3 regions of the Acidovorax sp. SRI_002 genome follow, and region 1 is predicted to be linked to each of the others. Evidence: predicted binding sites of a transcription regulator. Region 1 holds the regulator's gene; each other region holds the start of a gene.
What was found. Region 1 encodes sigma-54, which starts transcription at its own class of promoters, with help from an activator protein. Its sites were predicted from a motif close to TGGCANGNAANCTGCTTT; they were not measured.

Region 2: the regulator sigma-54 is predicted to act here: its motif matches at 3,869-3,886, upstream of AC2YJX_RS10215 (KpsF/GutQ family sugar-phosphate isomerase).
Region 3: the regulator sigma-54 is predicted to act here: its motif matches at 3,423-3,440, upstream of AC2YJX_RS08355 (ammonium transporter).

Annotation. Positions count from the first base shown of each region.
Region 1 is NZ_JBYCZW010000008.1:276,263-282,380, reverse strand. Features, by position in the region: gene argS (arginine--tRNA ligase) at 1-574, shown strand, start outside; gene AC2YJX_RS22355 (SPOR domain-containing protein) at 584-1,228, shown strand; gene AC2YJX_RS22350 (thiol:disulfide interchange protein DsbA/DsbL) at 1,309-1,965, shown strand; gene lptA (lipopolysaccharide transport periplasmic protein LptA) at 2,074-2,727, shown strand; gene lptB (LPS export ABC transporter ATP-binding protein) at 2,739-3,536, shown strand; gene AC2YJX_RS22335 (RNA polymerase factor sigma-54) at 3,536-5,125, shown strand; gene AC2YJX_RS22330 (acyl-CoA thioesterase) at 5,193-5,675, shown strand; gene AC2YJX_RS22325 (THUMP domain-containing class I SAM-dependent RNA methyltransferase) at 5,672-6,118, shown strand, end outside.
Region 2 is NZ_JBYCZW010000003.1:441,628-447,745, forward strand. Features, by position in the region: gene AC2YJX_RS10205 (EAL domain-containing protein) at 1-1,591, shown strand, start outside; gene AC2YJX_RS10210 (monovalent cation:proton antiporter family protein) at 1,811-3,796, opposite strand; gene AC2YJX_RS10215 (KpsF/GutQ family sugar-phosphate isomerase) at 3,922-4,923, shown strand; gene AC2YJX_RS10220 (KdsC family phosphatase) at 5,044-5,607, shown strand; gene lptC (LPS export ABC transporter periplasmic protein LptC) at 5,675-6,118, shown strand, end outside.
Region 3 is NZ_JBYCZW010000003.1:39,216-45,333, forward strand. Features, by position in the region: gene AC2YJX_RS08340 (GMC family oxidoreductase) at 1-1,131, shown strand, start outside; gene AC2YJX_RS08345 (antibiotic biosynthesis monooxygenase family protein) at 1,152-1,502, shown strand; gene AC2YJX_RS08350 (hypothetical protein) at 1,539-1,871, opposite strand; gene AC2YJX_RS08355 (ammonium transporter) at 2,028-3,389, opposite strand; gene AC2YJX_RS08360 (sulfite exporter TauE/SafE family protein) at 3,755-4,513, shown strand; gene AC2YJX_RS08365 (transporter substrate-binding domain-containing protein) at 4,767-5,531, shown strand; gene AC2YJX_RS08370 (amino acid ABC transporter permease) at 5,657-6,118, shown strand, end outside.

The DNA of each region.
Region 1 (6,118 bases):
GCACACGATGGTGCGTGTGGTCAAGGGTGGTGAAGAGGTCAAGATCAGCAAGCGCGCAGGCAGCTATGTCACGCTGCGCGACCTGATCGAATGGACCAGCAAGGACGCCGTGCGTTTCTTCTTGCTCTCCCGCAAGCCCGATACCGAGTACACCTTCGACGTGGACCTGGCCGTGGCGCAGAACAACGACAACCCCGTGTACTACGTGCAGTACGCGCATGCCCGCATCCAGTCGGTGCTGCGCGCTTGGCAAGAGGCTGGCGGTGGCGACGTGGCTTCGCTGCACGATATTGATCTGTCGGCTCTCGAAGGCCCACAGGCCCAGGCGCTGATGCTGCAGCTGGCCAAGTACCCCGAAATGCTCACGGCTGCGGCCGACGGCGAAGCCCCGCACGATGTGACCTTCTACCTGCGCGACCTTGCCGCCAGCTACCACAGCTACTACGACGCCGAGCGCATCCTGGTGGACGACGAGGCCGTGAAGAAGGCTCGCCTGGCGCTGGTCGCCGCCACCGCGCAGGTATTGCACAATGGCCTGGCCGTGCTGGGCGTGTCGGCTCCAACCAGAATGTAAGCAGTCACTATGAAGAAACAACAGACGGGCGGGACCATCGTCGGCTTTATCGTTGGGGTCATCGTGGGCCTGGGCGCTGCCTTGGCTGTGGCGGTGTACGTGACCAAGGTGCCGGTGCCCTTCCTCAACAAGGGCAATGGCCGGGGCGTGGACATGGACGCCGCCGAGACCCAGAAGAACAAGAACTGGGATCCCAATTCGCCTTTGTATGGCAAGAATCCGGCTCGCCCGGCAGCCCCGCCCGCTGTGGCTGCCTCGGCGCCCACCCCAGCCGCGCCGGATGCGCGGGCTGTGGCATCGGCGCCCGCACCCAAGCCCGCTGCCAGCAAGCCCGAGGCCAAGGCTGAAACCAAGCCCGGCGCCGACCCGCTGGGCGATCTGGCCGTGGCCAAGGCTGCTGCCAAGGGCAATCTGGACCCGTTCGACTACTTTGTCCAGGCCGGGGCTTTCCGCACCCAGGCGGACGCCGATGCGCAGCGCGCCAAGCTGGCCATGCTGGGCTGGGAGGCCCGCGTGAGCGAGCGTGAGCAAAATGGCCGGGCGGTGTTCCGCGTGCGTGTGGGGCCGTTCACCAAGCGCGACGACGCCGAGCAGCTCAAGGAGAAGCTCGATGGCGCCGGTCTGGAGTCGGCGCTGGTGCGCGTGCAGCGCTGATGCGCCAAGCTTCGGGAGGCTGAACTTTTTGCGGGGGCATGGCTCACATCCCCCAGACCTGTAACAGGAGAGTCTTTGTCATGAAACGCCGTGAGTTTTCTTTGTCCGCCGCCTCGGCGGTTGCCGCTTCCGCCCTGACGTTGCCAGTGGCCACCCCCGCGCTGGCTCAGGCCCGCCAGTTCAAGGAGGGCAAGGACTTCCGGCGGCTGGACAAGCCGGTAGCGCCCGACGCGCCTGCGGGCAAGGTCGATGTGATCGAGTTCTTCTGGTACAGCTGCCCCCACTGCAACGCCTTTGAACCCGCGCTCGACGCCTGGGTCAAGGCCGCCCCCAAGGACCTCTCCGTCCGTCGTATGCCCGTGGCCTTCAACGCGAGCTTTGTGCCCCAGCAAAAGTTGTACTACGCCCTGGAAGGCATGGGCAAGCTCGAAGCCCTGCACGCCAAGGTGTTCCGCGCCATCCATGTGGAAAAGCAGAAGCTGGCCAAGGACGACGAAATTTTTGCCTGGGTGGCCCAACAGGGTGTGGACGCCGCCAAGTTCAAGGAAATCTACACCTCGTTCAGCGTGTCCAACCAGGTTCGCCGTGCTTCGCAACTGCAGGACGCCTACGGTGTGGAGGGCGTGCCCTCGATGGGTGTGGCGGGCAAGTTCTACACCGATGGCACCATGGCGGGCAGCATGCAAAACGTGCTGCAGGTGGTGGAACATCTGGCGACAGTGGCCCGCAAAGGCTGACGGTTTTCGCCCGGCCGCCGGTTCCCATTGGCAAAAGCCCGCACATGCGGGCTTTTTTCATGGAGGAACGCGACGGGGTGGCTACAATGATTGCAAGATTCGTGCCCTATGAACCATCGCCTCCTTCCGATCCTCCTGCTCGCGGCCCTGGCCTGCACCTTCGGTGTGGCCCATGCCGAAAAGGCCGACCGCGCCAAGCCCATGAACATTGAGGCGGACGCTTTGCGCCATGATGAGCTCAAGCAAACCAGCGTGTTCTCTGGCCGCGTGGTCATGACCAAGGGCTCCATCGTGCTGCGTGGCGCGCGGCTGGATGTGCGCCAGGATGCCGATGGCTACCAGTACGGTGTGGTCACGGCTGAGCCCGGCAAGCGCGCCTTCTTCCGGCAAAAGCGCGACACCCTGCCGGGAGCACCCGATGAGTTCATCGAAGGCGAGAGCGAAGTCATCGAGTACGACGGCAAGGCCGACAACGTGCGCTTCATCACCCGTGCCGAGTTGCGCCGCTACCGGGGCGCTGTGCTCAGCGACGAGATCACCGGCGCCGTGATTGTCTACAACAACCTGACCGACGTGTTCTCCGTGGACGGAAAGCGCACCGCCACCAACGCTGCGGGCGATGCCCCCGCGCCGGGCAGCCGCGTGCGCGCCGTGCTGGCCCCCAAAGATCCACCGCCCGCTGCGGCGGCCCCCGAGGCGGCGTCCCCGGCCTCAGCCCCGGCGCTGCGCCCCAGCAACAGCCTTGGCGGCGGCGCCAAGTGAGTGGGCCCGCTGTGAGTACCGGTCCTGACACTCAGGCGGGTAGCCGCCTGGGGCCTGATTCCCAGGCGGGCAGCCGCCTGGAGGTGCAGCACCTGGCGAAGTCTTATGGCAGCCGCAAGGTCGTCAAGGACGTTTCGCTGGTCGTGCAAAAAGGTGAGGTCGTGGGGCTGCTCGGCCCCAACGGCGCGGGCAAGACCACCTCGTTCTACATGATCGTGGGCCTGGTGCGCAGCGACGAGGGAGACATCCGCATCGACGGCCAATCGGTGGCCCACATGCCCATCCACCGGCGCTCGCGCCTGGGCCTGTCGTACCTGCCTCAGGAAGCCTCGATCTTTCGCAAACTCACGGTCGAAGAGAACGTGCGCGCCGTGCTGGAACTGCAGCGTGGTGATGACGGCCAGCCGCTCTCGCGCGACGCCATCGAGGAGCGCCTGACGGCCCTGCTGCAGGAGCTGCGCGTGGACCACCTGCGCGCCTCGCCCGCCATGGCCCTGTCCGGCGGCGAGCGCCGCCGCGTCGAGATTGCCCGGGCCCTGGCTACACAACCGCGTTTCATCCTGCTGGACGAGCCCTTTGCCGGCATCGACCCCATTGCCGTGATCGAGATCCAGCGCATCATCGGCTTCCTGAAGGCGCGGGGCATTGGTGTGCTCATCACCGACCACAATGTGCGCGAAACCCTGGGCATCTGCGACCACGCCTTCATCATCAGCGATGGCCGCGTGCTCGCGCAGGGCACGCCGTCCGAGATCGTGGACAACGCCGAGGTACGACGTGTTTACCTTGGCGAACACTTCAGGATGTGATGAAGCCTGGACTCTCGCTGCGCGTCTCGCAGCATCTTGCATTGACCCCCCAGCTTCAGCAGTCCATTCGGCTGCTGCAGTTGTCCACGCTCGAACTCTCGCAGGAAGTCGAGCAGATGCTCGACGAAAACCCGTTCCTCGAACGCAATGCCGACGAAGCTCCGCGCGAGGAGTTTGGCCTGGAAGCCGCCGACACGCCCGCGCAGCCCGATGAGTACAGCGCCGATGATGCTATATTTTCAGGAGCTATCAGCGCAAGCAGCACAAGCGCTGAAGGCCAAAATGATGCTGAAGCACCGAGTGCTGGCGCTGACGAGCCTGACTGGAGCGGTGACGGCACGGTAGAAATGGCGCCCAACGACGCGGAGTGGGGCGGGGATGCGCCCGCCCGCAACCGCAACGACTCCGAAGGCGACGAGGCCGACGCCACCGAGCTGGCCCGTTCGCATGAATCGCTGACCGCCTTTTTGCACCGTCAGGCGCTGGCGCTGCGCTTGTCCGAGATCGACCGCGCCGCGCTGCGTTTTCTCATTGAATCGCTCAACGACGACGGCTACCTCGAAGAGCCGCTGGAAGAGCTGGCCATCAGCCTGGCCGGGCCGGACGACCTGGAGCAAATCGAAGAGCTGGTGCACCGCTTCACCGTGGCCCAGCGCCTGCTGCAAAGCCTGGAGCCCACCGGCGTGGGTGCGCGCAACCTGGCCGAATGCCTGACGCTGCAGCTCACGGCGCTGGCTGCCGACGAGGACAGCGATGCTGACCCCGACACGGTGCAGACCGCGCTGCGCATTTGTCAGCAGCCGCTGGAGATGCTGGCCCGCCGCGACATCCGCCGCCTGACGCAGCTGTGTGGCGACGGCGAAGAGCGCACTCGCGCCGCCATGGCGCTGATCGCTCGCCTGGAGCCCCGCCCCGGCCGTCGCTTTGCCGACGTGGAGCGCAACATCATCATTCCCGATGTCATCGTGCGCAAAGCCGGGCGTGCCAATGGACGCGATGGCCAGCACAACTTCATCGTCAGCCTCAACCCCGATGTGATGCCGCGCCTGCGCGTGCACGACATTTATGCTGGCGCCCTGCGCGGCCACAAGGGCGGCGAGGGTCACCAGGGCATGCAGCAGCGCCTGCAGGAGGCGCGCTGGTTCATCAAGAACATCCAGCAGCGCTTTGACACCATCCTGCGCGTCTCGCGCGCCATCGTGGAGCGGCAAAAAAGCTTCTTCACCCACGGCGAGTTGGCCATGCGCCCGCTGGTGCTGCGCGACATCGCCGACGAACTGGGCCTGCACGAATCCACCATCAGCCGCGTGACCACCGCCAAATACATGGCTACGCCAATTGGCACGTATGAGCTGAAGTACTTCTTTGGCTCCGGCCTTGGCACCGAGACGGGTGGCAATGCATCCAGCACCGCCGTGCGCGCCCTTATCAAACAGTTTGTGGCCGCAGAAAGCCCCGCCAAGCCGCTGTCCGACAGCCAGATCGCCGAGATGCTCAAGGAGCAGGGCATCGAGTGCGCACGCCGCACCGTGGCCAAGTACCGCGAAGCGCTCAAGATCGCGCCGGCCAACCTGCGCAAGGCGCTGTAGGTACCCCGGTTGGGGGCGCATGGCTCGCCCTGTTTGAATTTTTCGTTTTTCTATCCGCCACCCCACCATGGCCCGCATCGTCTTCGACCTCCCCCCGCACTTCGGCTTTGCCACCGAGCTGCAGATCTACATCAGCCACGTCAACCAAGGCGGGCACCTGGACAACGCGCAACTGCTGAGCCTGGTCTCTGAAGCGCGGGTGCGCTTCTTCCAGTCGCTGGGCTACCCCGAGGCCGACGTGGGCGGGCTGTCCATCGTGGTCGGCGACATCGTGGCGCAGTACAAGTCCGAAGGTTTCCACGGTGAAACCATGCGCGTGGAGATGGCGCCTGCGGACTTCAACCGCTATGGGTTTGACCTGGTCTTTTGCATGACCGAGAAGACCTCAGGCCGCGAGGTGGCGCGCGGCAAGATCGGCATCGTCTTCATCGGCAAGGCCGACCGCAAGGTGGCGCCGATCCCCGAATCCATCCGCCAATTGCTGCTGGCCCGCGCGGGAACGCCGGATTCCCACGCATTGTCTGAGCGCGTATCCTCCCCATCGACATGAACCAACTCCAACTTTTTCTCCCCTGCGCCGCTGGTGTGGAGGGCTTTCTGGCCGACGAGGTGCATGGCATCACCGGCCTCACGGGGCAAGACCTGCTGGTCGGCCGCGGCGGCGTGCTGCTGCGCGCCTCGTGGCGCGAGGCGCTGCTGCTCAACCTGCACAGCCGCCTGGCCCAGCGCGTGCTGGTGCAGTTGGCGCACCGCCCGTACCGCTCCGAGAACGATCTCTATGCCATGGCCAGCGACGTGGCCTGGGAAATCTGGTTCACCACGCGCCAGACCTTCAAGGTCGAGGTGACCGCCCAGCACAGCCCGCTGCAGAGCCTCAACTTCGCAGGTCTCAAGGTCAAGGACGCCGTGGCCGACCGCTTTCGCGCCAAAAGCGGGGTGCGCCCCGACGTGAACACCCAGTGGCCCGATGTGCGCATCCACCTGCACCTGACC
Region 2 (6,118 bases), on a different contig from region 1:
CCGCTTTGTGCGCCTGGACGGCAACCCCTACAACGATGCCGGTGTACCCGACGAGATGCACTACGGGCGCACGCGCTGGGAGCTGCCCAATACCTTTGTGAGCGAGGGCCAATGGCGGGAGCACCGCAGGCAACTGGAGGCGCACGAGGTGTTCCACGACTTTGAAATGCAACGTCTGACCGAAGACGGAAAGCCCGTGTGGGTCTCCATCAGCGGGGAGCCCATCTTTGATGGTGCTGGCCAGTTCACGGGCTACCGGGGCGTGGCGCGCGACATCACCGAACGCAAGCTGGCCGAGGCCGAGATCCAGCGCCTGGCCTTCTATGACGAACTCACCGGCCTTCCCAATCGGCGGCTGCTCATGGACCGGCTGGACCGCGCGGCCAACGCGTGTGCGCGGGAGGGATGCCACGGGGCTTTGCTGTTCCTGGACCTCGACAACTTCAAGGGCATCAACGACACCATGGGCCACGAGTGGGGAGACCGGCTGCTCGTGCAGGTGGGCGGGCGCATCGGCGCGTGCGTCCGCGCCACCGACACGGTGGCGCGTTTGGGTGGCGACGAGTTCGTGGTGGTGCTGCAGGGCCTCCACGCCGAGGTGGACGTTGCGGCCGCCGAAGCCGAGGCCGTGGCGCAAAAGGTGCTGGCGGCGCTGAATGAGCCCTACGTGGTGCAAAACAGCGAAGTGCACAGCACGCCCAGCATCGGCATTGCCCTTTTTCGCGGTGTGCAGCTGCCCGTGCAGGAGCTGCTCCAGCGCGCCGATCTGGCCATGTACCAGGCCAAGGCGCAGGGCCGCAACACGCTGTGTTTCTTTGACCCCGCCATGCAGGCGGCGGCGTCTGCGAGGTCGGCGCTGGAAGGCGACATGCGGCAGGGCATTCTGCGCAACGAGTTCCTGCTGCATTACCAGCCGGTGGTGGACGAGGCCGGCAAGGTGCTGGGGGCCGAGGCGCTGGTGCGCTGGAACCACCCGCAGCGCGGCATGGTGCCTCCCGGCGACTTCATCCCCCTGGCAGAGCAGACCGGACTGATCCTGGCGCTAGGGCGCCAGGTGCTGACCATGGCCTGCCGTCAGCTGGCGCTCTGGGCAACAGCGCCGCACACTGCGGACTGGACCGTGGCCGTGAACGTGAGCGCGCAGGAGTTTCGCCAACCCGGCTTTGCCGACGAAGTACTCAGCGTGCTGCGCGATTGCGGGGCGGACCCGGCCCACCTCAAGCTCGAACTGACCGAAAGCCTGCTGCTGCATGATGTGGAAGACAGCATCCTCAAGATGCAGGCGCTGCGCACGCTCGGCGTGGGCTTCTCGCTGGACGACTTTGGCACGGGCTATTCGAGCCTGAGCTACCTCAAGCGCCTGCCACTGGACCAGCTCAAGATCGACCAGAGCTTTGTGCGCGACGTGCTCACCGACCCCAACGACGCCACCATCGCCTGCACCATCATCACCCTGGCCCACAGCCTGGGCCTGGACGTGGTGGCCGAAGGGGTGGAAACCGAAGGGCAGCGCGCGTTCCTGTTGCGTAACGGTTGCCAGCAGTTCCAGGGCTACCTGTTCGGGCGGCCCGGGCCCGCCGAGCTTTTGTAGTTTGCTATTAAATGGATAGCTATTGACGCTTGATAGATAAGCGCTAGAGCCATATTTAATTCAAATTTTGGCGCCAGCCTCAGCCACTGGCACGCACTAGGCGAGAGATGCCAAGCAAGGGCCGCCCCGCAGCGAGGGCATCGTCCCCCTTCCCGGAGCGCGTAGCGCGTAGAGAGAAGGGGGAAGGCACGCGGTGCCTCAGGGGAATGTACCCTGCCTCTACCCCCGCAACAACTTGTCCTCCGCCAGCGCCAGCGCCGCCGGGTGCCCTGAGAGCACCAGCGTGTCGCCTTCGGCCAGCTGTGCGTCGTCCTCCGCTGCGCTGATGTGGCCGTTGCCACGCCGCAGGTTCACCACCCGAACGCCCATGGCGGGCAGGGCCAGCTGGCCCAGGCTGCGGCCCAGGGCCGTGGAGCCGGGCGGCAGGTTGATGGTGGACAGGCGTTCTTGGTCGCGCTCGTTGGCCGTGTCGTCGTCGGCGCCGTGGAAGTAGCCGCGCAGCAGGTTGTAGCGCGCATCGCGCTGGTCCTGCACCAGGCGCAGCACGCGGCGCATGGGTACGCCCACCAGGGCCAGCGCGTGGCTGGCGAGCATTAGCGAGCCTTCGATGGCCTCGGGCACGACCTCGGTGGCGCCCGCCTCTTGCAGCTTGTCCAGGTGCAGGTCGTCCTGCGTGCGCACCACCACGGGCACCTGTGGTGCGTGCGAGCGCGCGTTGGCCAGCACCTTCAGGGCGGCCGGCACGTCGATGTAGGTGATCGCCACCGCGCTGGCACGCACCAGGCCAGCGGCCATCAGCGCCTGCAGGCGGGTGGCGTCGCCATACACCACCGAATCGCCCGCAGCGGCGGCCTGGCGCACACGGTCCGGGTCCAGGTCCAGCGCCATGTAGGGGATGCCTTCATGCTCCAGCATGCGCGCCAGGTTTTGTCCGCAGCGGCCGTAGCCGCAGATGATCACGTGTTTGCTGGTGTTGATGGATTTGCGCGCGATGGACGTCATCTGCAGCGACTGCTGCAGCCAGTCGCTGGCCACCAGCTTCATCACGATGCGGTTGCTGTACATGATGAGAAACGGCGTCGCCAGCATCGACAGCACCATGGCGGCCAGGATGGGGTTCATCAGCGCGGGCTGCACCAGCCCGTTGGCCTGCGTGAGCGACAGCAGCACAAATCCGAACTCCCCCGCCTGGGCCAGGTAGAGCCCGGTGCGCAGGGCCACGCCCGTGGTGGCCCCCATGCTGCGGGCCAGCACCAGGATGATCCCCAGCTTGACCACCAGCGGCACCGTCAGCAGGGCCAGCACCAGCGCCCAGCGGTCCACCAGGATGTGCCAGTCCAGCATCATGCCGATGGTGATGAAAAACAGCCCCAGCAACACATCGTGAAACGGGCGGATGTCCGTGCCCACCTGGTGCTTGTACTCTGTCTCGGACACCAGCACGCCCGCGATGAAGGCGCCCAGCGCCAGGCTCAGCCCCGCCAGTTCGGTCAGCCAGGCCAGGCCCAGCGTGATCAGCAGCAGGTTGAGCATGAACAGCTCCTCGCTCTTGCGCCGCGCCACCAGCGTAAGCCACCAGCGCATGAACCGCTGCCCGCCCGTGAGCAGAATGCCCACCAGCACCGTGGCCTTGACCAGCGCCCACGCCAGCGCGGTCAGCAGCTGGTCTGACGAGGAACTCAGCGCGGGGATCAACACCAGCAGCGGCACCACGGCCAGATCCTGGAACAGCAGAATGCCCATCACGCGGCGGCCATGCTCGCTTTCGAGCTCAGCCCGCTCGGCCATGAGCTTGACCACAATGGCCGTGCTGCTCATCGCCATCACGCCCGAGAGCGCCAGCGCCGTCTGCCAGCCCATATCCCACACGCCGCCCACCCAGCGGGAGAGCACCAGTGCCGCGCCGGTGACCACCACCATCGTCAGCACCACCTGCATCAGCCCCAGGCCGAACACCTGGCGCCGCATGGCGCGCAGCTTGGGCAGGCTGAACTCCAGCCCGATGGCGAACATCAGGAACACCACGCCAAACTCGCCCAGGTGCCGCACCCCTTCCGAGTTCTGCGTCAGCGCCAGCGCATGGGGGCCGATGAGCACCCCCGCAGCCAGGTAGCCGAGCATGGGTGGCAGCTTGAGGCTGCGGCAGACCACAACACCCAGCACTGCGGCCAACAGATAAAGCAAGGTGAGGGCGAGTGAGGACATGGTTCGATGCTATCCGAGCCTTCCTGCGGCCCTCGGTGTTTTCTGTCCGAAGCAGGGTCCATGCCAGAGCCAGGGCAAAAAATCTGCCACCCGCGCAGGCATGCCCGGTCGATAGAATCCACCGGATGACCCCTGTGCCCGCCACGCTGCCCCCTTTTGACGCCGAACAGGCCCTGCGCCTGGCCCGCGAGACCTTTGACATCGAGGCGGCGGCGCTGACCGGGCTGGCGGCCCGCGTCGATGGCGTGTTTGCCGAGGCTGTGTTGATGGTGCTGCAGGCCCGTGGCCGTGTGGTGGTGATGGGCATGGGCAAAAGCGGCCACGTGGGCCGCAAGATTGCAGCCACGCTGGCATCTACGGGCACGCCGGCGTTTTTTGTGCACCCGGCCGAGGCCAGCCACGGCGATCTGGGCATGGTCACGGGCGACGACCTGGTCCTGGCGATCTCCAACAGCGGCGAAAGTGGTGAACTGACGGCCATCCTGCCCGTGCTCAAGCGCCTGGGCGCCCCGCTGATCGCGATGACCGGCGGGCTGCAGTCCACGCTCGCCCGCCATGCTGACCTGGTGCTCGACTGCAGCGTGGAGCGTGAGGCCTGCCCCCTGAACCTGGCCCCCACCGCCAGCACCACGGCCCAGCTGGCCATGGGCGACGCGCTGGCCGTGGCCCTGCTCGACGCCCGGGGCTTCCGCCCTGAAGACTTTGCCCGTTCGCACCCTGGCGGTGCGTTGGGGCGCAAGCTGCTCACCCATGTGAGCGATGTCATGCGCACCGGCAGCGAGGTGCCGCGTGTGGCTCCCGACGCCTCCTTCAGCGACCTCATGCGCGAAATGAGTGCCAAGGGCCTGGGCGCCTCGGCCGTCGTGGATGCCGCCGGCCAGGTGCTGGGCATCTTCACCGACGGCGACCTGCGCCGCCGCATCGAGGCCGGGGCCGACCTGCGCACTGCCACGGCGGGCCAGGTCATGCACCCCCACCCGCGCCGCATTGCCCCGGACGCCCTTGCGGTGGACGCCGCCGAAATGATGGAGGCGCATGCCATCACCAGCGTGCTGGTGGTGGATGCGGGAGGGGTGCTTACGGGGGTGGTGCACATCGGCGACCTGATGCGAGCCAAAGTCATATGACCTCACTTCAAATGACCCCCCTGAGTCGCTGCGCGCCTTCCCCCTTAGGGGACGCTCCCGGTGGCCCGGCGAAGCCGGTTCCACGGGTGCACTGGTCTTGGCTGTGCCCGTTCGATCTGCATGCCCCTTATTGAAATGACCCTGCCCGTGCTGCAATTTCCCCCCGAGCTGCTGCTGCGCGCCCAAGGCGTGCGCATTGCCTTCTTCGATGTCGATGGCGTGCTGACCGATGGCGGCCTGTATTTCAGCGAATCGGGCGAAACGCTCAAGCGCTTCAATACGCTGGACGGGCATGGGCTCAAGCTGCTGCAAAAGGCAGGCATCACGCCTGCGGTCATCACGGGCCGCGACTCCGCGCCGCTGCGCGTGCGCCTGAAGGCGCTGGGGGTCGAACATGCGGTGTTCGGCACCGAAGACAAACGCCCCGCCGCTGAGCAGATGCTGGCCACGCTGGGGCTGGACTGGTCCCAGGCTGCAGCGATGGGTGACGACTGGCCCGACCTGCCGGTGATGTGCCGCAGTGCTTTCGCGTGCGCCCCGGCCAACGCCCAGGCCGAAGTGCGCCACGCCGCCCATTTTGTGACGCAGGCCCGGGGCGGCGATGGTGCCGCGCGCGAACTGTGTGATCTGCTGCTGGTGGCCTCGGGCCGCTATGCCGCACTGCTGGCGGAGTACACCGCATGAACCGGGGTTTTCTGCGCTCTTTCCCCACCCGCCAGGTTGTCGTGCCGGGCCCGGAGGCAACACCGTGATGCGCAACTGGGTCCGCCAGGGCTGGGAACAGTTCTCGCTCTATCTGCCCGTCGTGCTCATGGGGCTGCTGGCGCTGGGCACCTGGTGGCTGGTGCGCAACGCGCCCATGCCCCTGCTGCCTGCCATCGAGCGCCAACAAGGCAACCAGCCCGACTATTTCATGAAGTCGTTCTCGGTAAAAAGCTTTGACGCGAGCGGGCGCCTGCAAAGCGAAGTGCAGGGCGAAGAAGCGCGGCACTACCCCGACTCCGACACGCTGGAGATCGACAAAGCGCGCATGCGCTCGGTGACGCCGCAGGGCCGCCTCACCGTGGCCACGGCAGACCGCGCCCTGACCAACGCCGATGGTTCGGAGGTGCAGCTGTTTGGCAATGCCATCGTCACGCGCGAGCCCCTGCCCGCCAAGCCTGGGTCACCCGCCCAGCCTCGGCTGGAGTTCCGC
Region 3 (6,118 bases), on a different contig from region 1:
GGCATCCCGGCCACCGACGACTTTAACGGCGGCAGCAACGAAGGCGTGGGCTACTTTGAGGTCAACCAGAAAAGCGGCTGGCGCTGGAACACCGCCAAGGCCTTCCTGCGGCCCACCTGCTATGGCCGCCCCAACTTCGAGATGTGGACCAGCGCCCAGGCCGCCAAACTCATCGTCGAGACGCAGCCCGACGGCAGCAAGCGCTGCACCGGCGTACAGGTGTGGGACGGCACCGAGATGGTCACGGCCCGCGCAACGAGCGAGGTCATCCTGAGCGCAGGCGCGGTCAACTCACCGCAGCTGCTGCAGCTGTCGGGCATCGGCCCGGCCGCGCTGCTGCGCCAGCACGGCATCGACGTGGTGCACGACCTGCCCGGCGTGGGCGCCAATTTGCAGGACCATCTGCAGATCCGCGCGGTGTTCAAGGTCAACGGCGTGGCCACGCTCAACACCATGGCCAGCTCGCTCTGGGGCAAGGCCAAGATCGGGCTCGAATACGCGACCAAACGCAGTGGCCCCATGAGCATGGCGCCCTCGCAGCTGGGGGCCTTCACGCGCAGCAGCGCCGACCAGCCCTACCCGAACATCGAGTACCACGTGCAGCCGCTGTCGCTCGACGCTTTTGGCGAGCCGCTGCACAGCTTTCCGGCCTTCACGGCCAGCGTGTGCAACCTCAACCCCACAAGCCGGGGCACGGTGAACATCAAGAACGCCGACTTCAAGGCCGCACCGGCCATCGCCCCCAACTACCTGAGCACCACCGAAGACCGCCAGGTGGCCGCCGACAGCCTGCGTGTCACGCGCCGCATCGTGGCCCAGCCCGCGCTGGCCAGGTACCAGCCCGAGGAGTGGAAGCCCGGCGTGCAATTTGAAAGCGACGAGGACCTCGCGCGCCTGGCCGGTGACATTGCCACCACGATCTTCCACCCTGTGGGCACGACGAAGATGGGGCGGGATGACGACCCGATGGCGGTGCTGGACTCCCAACTGCGCGTGCGCGGCATTGCAGGCCTGCGCGTGGTGGATGCGGGGGCCATGCCCACCATCACCAGCGGCAACACCAACTCGCCCACACTGATGCTGGCCGAGAAGGCGGCGGAGTGGATCATCCAGGCGCGGCGCGCGGCATGAGCGCGGATACCATCGCGCCCATGTACTCCTCCACCTTCATCTTTGCCACCAAACAATTCGACGACGCCTTCCACCGCCTGGACGAGGCGATTGCGACCGCCGCCCGCTCCATCGACGGCTACCTGGGCGAGGAATCGTGGGAGGACACGGGCAAGGGCCTCGTGTCCAACGTCTACTACTGGCAGTCGCTCGAAGCGCTGCAGGCATTGATGCAGCACCCCGCCCACCTGAAGGCCAAGGCGGCGCAAGCGCAGTGGCTCAACGGCTACCAGGTCGTGATTGCGCAGGTGCTGCGCACCTATGGCGATGACAAGCTGGCCGGGCTGCTGCCCACGGCGGGCCTGTTCGTGCAAGGCACGGCAGCGCACTGACACCGCCCGCGCAACGGCCACCCGGCCGCAGCGTGGTCAGCGAATCCCTCCCACATAACGGGGAACCTCCGGCGCAGGCTCTGGCGGCGGCGGCGCCATGCGCTGGCGCACCGCCTGCGTGGCCACATCCAGCAAGGGTCGCCGCGGCGCAGCAGGTGGGGCGGCATGGATGGCGAGATCGAGGCGGTCGGCCCACTCGACCAGCTCCGGAACGTTGTCCTCCTGGGCACGTTGGCGTGCGAACCGCACGATCTCCAGCGCATATTCAACGTTGGAAGCCATCCATTCAGTGTCGGTCACGCGCCCCGTCTTGCGGCGCAGCAGCACATGCAAATGGGCGGCAATGGCAAGCTTGTCGGAATCGGGCATGGTCGGCTCCTTATGGCATTTCAGTCATCCATGGCGCTGCGCACCACCCGCAGCGTATGAAACCGGCGCGGCCCAAGCGCGGGCAGCCGCGCAAGGGCCGCCCCGCCGCGCTGGCTGCGTCCCCCTGCCCGCAGGGCATCAGGGAGGTGGACTTCATTAACTCCCCAGGCGCTCACGGTGCTGGGCAATGTCGAGCCCGGTCTGCTCGCTCTGCTCATCCACCCGCAGGCCCACAGCCAGGTTGGTGATCCACAACAGCACGGCGGTTGCGACGAGGCTGTAGGCCATCACAGCGCCCACGCCAATGGCCTGGGTGAGCAAGCTGCCTGGCACACCCCCCACGGTGCGGCTGGCCAGCATGCCGGTGAGCAGCGAGCCCACGATGCCGCCGATGCCATGCACCCCAAACACGTCCAGGGAATCGTCGGCGCGCAGCAGGCGCTTGAGCCCCGTGGCGCCCCAGTAGCAGGCCAAACCCGCTACCACGCCAATCACCGCTGCCGAGCGCAGCGTGACAAAACCCGCAGCAGGCGTAATGGCCACCAGGCCCGCCACCAGGCCAGAGCAAAGCCCCAGCAGGGATGGCCGCCCGCGCACCACCCACTCGCCCAGCATCCACGACAAGGCACCCGCCGCTGCGGCCAGGTGCGTCACCGCCATCGCCAGCCCCGCACGGCCGTCGGCGGCCACGGCAGAGCCTGCGTTGAAGCCGAACCAGCCCACCCACAACAAGCCCGCGCCCGCCATGGTCAGCCCCAGGTTGTAGGGCTCGAACGCCTCGCGCCCATAGCCCGTGCGCCGCCCCAGGAACCACGCGCACACCAGCCCGGCCACACCCGCATTCACGTGCACCACCGAGCCTCCGGCAAAGTCCAGCGCACCCATCTGGGCCAGCCAGCCCCCTGGCTCCCACACCCAGTGCGCCACAGGGGCGTAGACCAGCAGGGTCCAAAGGCTGATGAAGATCAGCATGGCGGAAAACCGCATGCGCTCGACAAACGCCCCCACCAGCAGCGCGGCAGTGATGATGGCAAACGTGAGCTGGAACATGGCGTACACCGACTCGGGGATGTGCGGCGCCACATGGCTTACGGCCAGCTTGCCGCCAGCGAGCTGAAAGTCCAGGCCCGCAAAGCCGATGCGGTCCCATCCCCCCAGCCAGGGGCTGCCCGGGGTGAAGGCCAGCGAGTAACCCGCCCCAAACCACAGCAGGCTGACCAGCGCGGCAATGGCCACCACGCTGGCCATGGTGTTGAGCACGTTCTTCTTGCGCACCATGCCTGCGTAGAACAGGGCAATGCCCGGCAGCGTCATCAGCAGCACCAGCGCTGTGGAGGTCATCATCCACGCGGTATCTGCCGCGCTGATCGTGGACTGCGCCACCAGCCCGGGACGTGTGAGGGACAAGGAAGGCACCGCTCCCGCCGCCACCTCTGGCGCCGTCTGCGCCAGCGCACTCGCGCACAGGCCCAGACACAGCGACCCTACCCCAACGAACCGGTGGTTGACTCCCCGCATGGCGGCTCCCTTTCGCAAATTGTTACAAGCGCGATTGCACGAGCCGTGCCAACCCCAACACCCCGATTCCGCCCCTGGAAACCCGATCACTGCCCCACAACGGGGGCGGGAAACCCCCAATGCACCAGCGGAGTGCAGTCGCTACAGTTGCGGCACTCGAAAGCGCGCTTCGGTGTGCCAAGCGAGGGGCCCGAGGAGACACTCTTTCTACCAATAAACAAATTTCAAGCACCCAACGAGGTGCGTTTTTTTCCAGGCGCTGGCGATCCCAGCGCCTTTTTCTTGCCTGTTCTACGCTGGCCTCCCTTTCGCCAGTGCCCCGAGGAGTCCTGAATCCATAGCAGGCAAGCTGCGAAAATCCTGCGATGGAATGGATTTTTATTACCTTTGCCTCGCTGCTTGCAGGCTTCGTGGATGCCATCGTGGGGGGTGGCGGGCTGGTGATGGTGCCGGCCCTGTTTGCGGCTTTCCCCGGGGCGCCCCCTGCCACGCTGCTGGGCACCAACAAGGCGGCCTCGGTGTGGGGCACGGCCATGGCCACCTGGCAGTACAGCCGCAAGGTGCAGGTTCGCTGGTCGGCCATGCTGCCCGCGGCAGCGGCCGGTTTTGCGGGGTCGTTTGCAGGCGCCTGGGCCGTGACCGTGATGTCGGCCGACTTCCTGCGCAAGCTGCTGCCCCTGGTGCTGCTGGGGGTGCTGGTCTACACGCTGGCCAAGAAAGAGTTGGGGCGGCACCACACACCCCGCTTTGCGGGCAGGGCCGAAGTGCTGGCGGCGTGCCTGATCGGCGTGGTCATCGGCTTTTATGACGGCTTCTTCGGCCCGGGCACCGGCAGTTTCTTCGTTTTTCTGTTTGTGCGGCTGCTGGGCTATGACTTCCTGAACGCCTCGGCCTCGGCCAAGCTGCTCAATTGCGCCACCAACATCGCCGCCATCGCGCTGTTTGCCGCCAAGGGCCATGTGTGGTGGCACTTTGCGGTGACGCTGGCCATCGCCAATGTGGTTGGCAGCCTGCTGGGCACGCACCTGGCGCTCAAGCACGGCACGGGTTTTGTGCGTGGCATCTTCATCGTGGTGGTGAGCACGCTGATCCTCAAGACGGGTTACGACGCGTTCCTGCGCTAGCCGAGGCCCGAAGGGGCTCGTGCCCCGGATGGCATCATGCTTGCTAAGCTGAGCTGGCCTACCACCAGGGCGCCCCGAGGTCATCGGGGTTGCCCTGCATGGCCCGAATGTGAACGCCCGTCCTATAATTTCTGCGCATTTCCGTTTGATGACGAGGCCCATCGCTGTTGGCGATGCCTGCATTCACCCGCTCCGGCTTGCCTACCCGCATGCCGGATTTTTTGTACCTGAACCACCCCCACAGGAACCTGCCATGAAGTTTTTCAAGTCTGCCGTTGTCACCGCCGTGGCGCTGTGCGCTGCCCTCGCCGTCCAGGCCCGCACGCTGGACGAAATCAAGAAGGACGGCAAGATCATCGTGGCCACCGAAGGCCAGTTTGCCCCGTTCAACTTCTTCGAAGGCACCAAGCTGACGGGTTTCGAGGTGGAAGTGGCAGAGCTGGTGGTCAAGAAGATGGGCCTGAAGCTCGAATGGAAGACGCTGGGCTTTGACGCACTGCTGACCGGCCTGGGCCAAAGCCGCTGGGACGCTGTCATTGCCTCGCACGGCGTGACCGAAGAACGCTCCAAGGCCGTCACGTTTGCCAACCCCCACTACTGCTCGGGCGGCATCATCGTGGCCATGGACGCAAAAATCCGCAACGCCAAGGACCTGACCGGCAAGGTGGTGGCAGTGCAGACCGGCACCAGCTACCTGGAAAACGTGCAGAAGCTCACCGGGGTGAAGGAGGTGAAGAACTTCCCGCAAGACACCGATGCCCAGCGCGCCCTGATCTCCAAGCGCGTCGACGCCTGGGTGAGCGACAAGTTCGTGGCCAAGGAAGCCGCCGCCAAGAACGCCAAGGCCGGGTTCAAGCTCGGCGACATGCTGTTCATCGAACGCATCGCCCCCGCCATGGCCAAGGGCAACACCGGCCTGGCGGATGCCTGGAACAAGGCGTTTGCCGAAGTGCTGGCCGATGGCAGCTACGCCGCCGTCTCCAAGAAGTATTTCAACGAAGACGTGCGCTGCAACTGATATAAAAACACGCTACGGGGTGCGCTGGGCCTGGCCCGTTGCGCACCCTTTGCTGTTTTTGACGGCGTCACCATGGTCCTGCCGCCGACCCGATTTCCAACCAAGACCTTCCGGTCGTCCGATCCATGCTTCTCGCTCTTTGGCCACAAGGCTGGTCCCGACAGCAGCGCAGCAATGCCACGCTGGTCGCTGCACTGGTGCTGATGGTTCTGGCCCTCTCGTTGCTGGGCCAGTTGCTTTCGTTCTTTCCCGACCCCATCGGCCCCAACGCCCAGGCGTTTTCCGAAGGCGCGCGCACCACGCTGTGGCTCACGCTGGTCAGTGGTGCCGTGGGCCTGGTGCTGGGCACGGCGGCGGCGCTGGCCCGCACCGCCCGCTGGACGGCCGTGCGCTGGATGGCCGGCGTGTACATCTGGGCTATTCGCGGCACGCCGCTCTTGGTGCAAATCCTGTTTGTGTACTTTGCCCTGCCCGTGCTGGTGCCGGGGCTGAATCTGCCCGACTTTGCCGCCGCCGTCGTGGCCCTGGGGCTGAACGTGGGCGCCTACAACGCCGAAGCCCTGCGCGCCGGCCTGCTGGCCGTCCCC